2 regions of the Pseudomonas sp. B21-017 genome follow, and region 1 is predicted to be linked to the other one. Evidence: predicted binding sites of a transcription regulator. Region 1 holds the regulator's gene; the other holds the start of a gene.
What was found. Region 1 encodes sigma-54, which starts transcription at its own class of promoters, with help from an activator protein. Its sites were predicted from a motif close to ANTGGCATNNANNTTGCTNT; they were not measured.

Region 1 (2,393 bases):
GGTCTTTTCCTTATGCTTTTTGAGTTGTTTATCCAGCTTGTCGGTCAGTGCGTCGATCGCTGCGTACATATCGGTATGTTCCGCGTTAGCGACCACCTCATTGCCGGGAATATGCAGCGTGGCTTCGATTTTCTGCTTGAGCTTCTCGACCGTCATCGTGACCTGCACGTTGGTGATCTTGTCGAAATGCCTCTCTAATCGTTCGAGTTTTTCGCCGATGTAGGTGCGAAGAGGTTCGGTCACTTCCAGTTGGTGTCCACTGATGTTGACTTGCATACAGCTTCTCCTTCGTTGCCAGTGCATAAAGCGGTAGATCCGATGATCTACCACTGGAACGCTGTGGCGTGGCTCTACATCAACCGCTTGCGTTCGCTCGAAGGCGCGATTCCTAGGGATTCGCGGTACTTGGCGACGGTGCGGCGAGCCACCTGAATGCCTTGTGCCTCCAGTAAACCAGCGATCTTGCTGTCACTCAACGGCTTTTTCTGATTTTCCGCGGCAACCAGTTTTTTGATGATCGCGCGGATCGCCGTAGACGAGCATTCACCGCCTTCGGAGGTACTGACGTGGCTGGAAAAAAAGTATTTCAGTTCATAGATGCCCCGTGGGGTATGCATGAATTTTTGCGTGGTCACCCGTGAAATCGTCGATTCGTGCATGCCCACCGCTTCAGCGATGTCATGCAGCACCAGCGGTTTCATGGCCTCGTCGCCGTACTCCAGGAAGCCGCGTTGATGCTCGACGATCTGGGTGGCCACTTTCATCAGGGTTTCGTTGCGGCTTTGCAGGCTCTTGATGAACCAGCGAGCCTCCTGCAACTGATTACGCATGAAGGTGTTGTCAGCGCTGGTATCGGCGCGGCGTACGAAGCCGGCGTATTGGGCGTTGACCCGCAGGCGCGGCACCGACTCCTGGTTCAGTTCCACCAGCCAGCGCTCGTTGTCCTTGCGCACGATCACGTCGGGAACGACGTATTCGGCTTCGGTGGACTCGATTTGCGAACCCGGGCGCGGGTTGAGGCTCTGGACCAGTTCGATCACCTGGCGCAGTTCATCTTCCTTGAGCTTCATGCGGCGCATCAGCTGGCTGTAGTCGCGGCTGCCGAGCAAGTCGATGTAATCGGTGACCAAGCGCTTGGCCTCGGTCAGCCAAGGGGTCTTGGCGGGCAGTTGGCGCAGTTGCAGCAGCAGGCATTCACCGAGGTTGCGGGCGCCGATACCGGCGGGCTCGAATTGCTGGATGCGGTGCAGGACGGCTTCGATTTCGTCCAGTTCGATGTCCAGTTCCGGATCGAAGGCCTCGAGGATTTCCTCGAGGGTTTCGTCCAGATAGCCCTGATTGTTGATGCAGTCGATCAGGGTCACGGCGATCAGGCGATCGGTGTCGGACATCGGTGCCAGGTTCAGTTGCCAGAGCAAATGGCTTTGCAGGCTTTCACCGGCCGAAGTACGGGTGGTGAAATCCCACTCGTCGTCATCGTTGCTCGGCAGGCTGCTGGCGCTGGTCTGGTAGACGTCTTCCCAGGCGGTATCGACAGGCAATTCGTTGGGAATGCGCTCGTTCCAGTCGCCTTCCTCAAGGTTATCCACCGTCGGGGCGGTTTCCTGGTAGGAGGGTTCCTGAATGTCGGTGTTGGGTTGCTGTTCGGCTTTGTCGGCCAAGGGGTCTGCGTTATCGAAGTCGTCGCCTTCTTCCTGGCGTTCGAGCATCGGATTGGACTCCAGGGCCTCCTGGATTTCCTGTTGCAGGTCCAGGGTCGACAATTGGAGCAGGCGGATGGCCTGTTGCAGCTGCGGTGTCATCGTCAGCTGCTGGCCCATTCTCAAGACTAGCGATGGTTTCATGGCAGGGGCTTAACACCTTATTCGCCGGCGCACATGCGCCATCCACTACAGGGCGCCGAAGCGCCAAACATAAGCAAATTATATGCCTGAAACTGAAGTGTTTGCCTAGAGCGCTGTAACAATAAAAAACTATTGATTTTTTATTGATATGAGCATCAAGGCGACTGGCCAGGCACCTCAGCGCTTACAGGCGGAACTCATGGCCCAGATACACTTCCTTGACCAGTTCGTTGGCCAGGATGGTGGCGGAGTCGCCTTCAGCGATCAGCTGGCCATCGTTGACGATGTAGGCGGTTTCGCAGATGTCCAGGGTTTCACGGACGTTGTGGTCAGTGATCAGCACGCCAATGCCTTTGGCCTTGAGGTGATGGATGATCTGCTTGATGTCGCCCACCGAGATCGGGTCCACGCCGGCGAAGGGTTCGTCGAGGAGGATGAATTTCGGGTTGGTGGCCAGTGCCCGGGCGATTTCCACCCGACGGCGTTCACCACCGGACAGGCTCATGCCAAGGCTGTCGCGGATGTGGTGAATGTGAAATTCCTGCAGCA
Region 2 (2,393 bases), 630 kb from region 1:
TCTGGATGTGCGGGTGATCTGCGCGACTCAGGTGGACTTGTCCGAGCTGTGTGCTCGCGGTGAATTTCGCCAGGACTTGTACCACCGCTTGAACGTGCTCTCGTTGCACATCCCGCCACTGCGCGAATGCCTCGACGGACTGGCGCCGCTGGTGGAGCACTTCCTCGATCAGGCCAGCCGACAGATCGGTTGCCCACTGCCGAAGCTGGCGCCGGCGGCGATGGAACGACTCAGTCACTATCACTGGCCGGGTAACGTGCGGCAGTTGGAGAACGTGCTGTTTCAGGCGGTTTCCCTGTGCGAAGGCGGCACCGTCAAAGCCGAGCACATTCGTCTGCCGGACTACGGCGTGCGTCAGCCGCTTGGCGATTTCTCCCTCGAGGGTGGGCTGGACGAGATTGTCGGGCGCTTCGAGAAAGCCGTGCTGGAGCGCTTGTATTCCGAGTATCCGAGCAGTCGGCAACTGGGCAAGCGACTGGGGGTTTCCCATACCACCATTGCCAATAAGTTGCGCGAGTATGAGGTGGGCAAGGAGCCGGGCTAAGCGGCTTCTGTGGCGAGGGAGCTTGCTCCCGCTCGGGCGCGAAGCGGCCGCAAAACCTACCTGCGCGATCTGCCTGCAATAATTCGGTTGTCATTTTTGGGGCTGCTGCGCAGCCCAGCGGGAGCAAGCTCCCTCGCCACAGGGGAACGATCAGCGTCCAGGCTGATCCTTGCCTCTTGGCGGCATGACACCGCCGGTTTTTCGTCTTCGATACATTCCCTCAATCCCCTCTAAATCCCTCAAGTCCTTTGTTTGCCGGGCCCGGCGCCGCCAGAAAAAAGTTGGTCTGTAAATTGCTTGTGGCTCAGCAGTACCGCGGTGGGCGGCAAACGTCCGGCATGCAGAGGAAAGAGTGTGGACAAGTACCTTTATGTGGCAATGACCGGCGCCAGCCAGAATGCACTGGCGCAGAAGGCTCATGCCAACAACCTGGCGAACATCTCTACCAATGGTTTTCAGAAGGACCTGGAGCAGGCCCGTTCGATGCCGGTGTTTGGTGACAGCTTTCCGGCGCGTGCGTTTGCCATGAGCGAACGTCCGGCCACCGACTTCTCCCCGGGCGCCCTGGTGGAAACCGGCCGTGACCTCGATGTCGCGGTGCAAGGCAACGGCTGGATCGCCGTGCAGAACCCCGATGGCGGTGAGAGCTACGTGCGCACCGGCAGCCTGAACGTTGATGCGCTGGGCGTGCTGCGCGCCGGCAACGGCATGCCGGTGATGGGCAATGGCGGGCCGATTGCCGTGCCGCCCGAGCAGCAGATCGAAGTCGGCGAAGACGGCACCGTCAGCATCCGTGCGATGGGCGAAGGCCCGCGTGTGATGGCTGAAGTCGACCGCATCAAACTGGTCAACCCGGACTTCAAGAACATGACCAAAGGCCTGGACGGTTCGATCCACACCAAGGACGGCAAGCCGGCGCAAGCCGATGCCGGCGTCAAACTGGTGTCTGGGTTCCTCGAGTCGAGCAACGTCAATGCCGTGGAAGAAATGACTTCGGTACTGGCGCTGGCCAAGCAGTTCGAGCTGCACATCAAGATGATGAACACCGCCAAAGACGATGACCAGGCCATGGCTCGGGTCTTGCAGATCAGCTAATTATCAGAACGTCGCGCCGTAAAACAGGCGCACGAGGAGAAACGAATGCTTCCGGCTCTATGGGTTGCCAAAACAGGTCTGTCCGCCCAGGACACCAACCTCACCACCATTTCCAACAACCTGGCGAACGTATCGACCACGGGTTTCAAACGTGACCGCGCCGAGTTCCAGGACTTGCTGTATCAGATCAAACGCCAGCCAGGCGCCCAGTCGACCCAGGACAGCGAACTGCCGTCGGGTCTGCAAGTGGGTACCGGTGTGCGCATCGTCGGCACCCAGAAAAACTTCACCGCCGGCAGCCTGCAAACCACCGAGCAGCCATTGGATATGGCCATCGACGGTCGCGGTTTCTTCCAGATCCTGCAGCCCGATGGCACCACGTCCTACACCCGTGACGGTACCTTCCACCTGGATTCCAACGGTCAGATCGTCAACGCCAGCGGCTTTGCCCTGGAGCCGGCCATTGTCATTCCGAACAACGCCCAGACGTTCACCGTTGGTCGTGACGGCACCGTGTCCATCACCGTTGCCGGCAACCCCGCCTCCCAAGTGATCGGCAACCTGCAAACCGCCGACTTCATCAACCCGGCCGGTCTGCAAGCGGTGGGTAACAACCTGTTCCTGGAAACCGCTGCCAGTGGCGCGCCGCAAGTCGGCACCCCGGGCCTGGCCGGTTTTGGCACCACGCTGCAGAACACTCTGGAAACGTCCAACGTCAGCACCGTTGAAGAGATGGTCAACATGATCACCACTC

Region 2: LOY28_RS21975 (flagellar basal body rod protein FlgF) is a predicted target of sigma-54. The motif match lies at 825-844, and genes of this name have one in related genera.

The regions. Positions count from the first base shown of each region.
Region 1 covers NZ_CP087194.1:5,506,788-5,509,180, reverse strand. The annotation lists gene hpf (ribosome hibernation-promoting factor, HPF/YfiA family) at 1-276, opposite strand, end outside; gene LOY28_RS24995 (RNA polymerase factor sigma-54) at 351-1,844, opposite strand; gene lptB (LPS export ABC transporter ATP-binding protein) at 2,029-2,393, opposite strand, start outside.
Region 2 covers NZ_CP087194.1:4,879,611-4,882,003, reverse strand. The annotation lists gene LOY28_RS21980 (sigma-54-dependent phenylalanine hydroxylase transcriptional regulator PhhR) at 1-544, shown strand, start outside; gene LOY28_RS21975 (flagellar basal body rod protein FlgF) at 899-1,639, shown strand; gene flgG (flagellar basal-body rod protein FlgG) at 1,685-2,393, shown strand, end outside.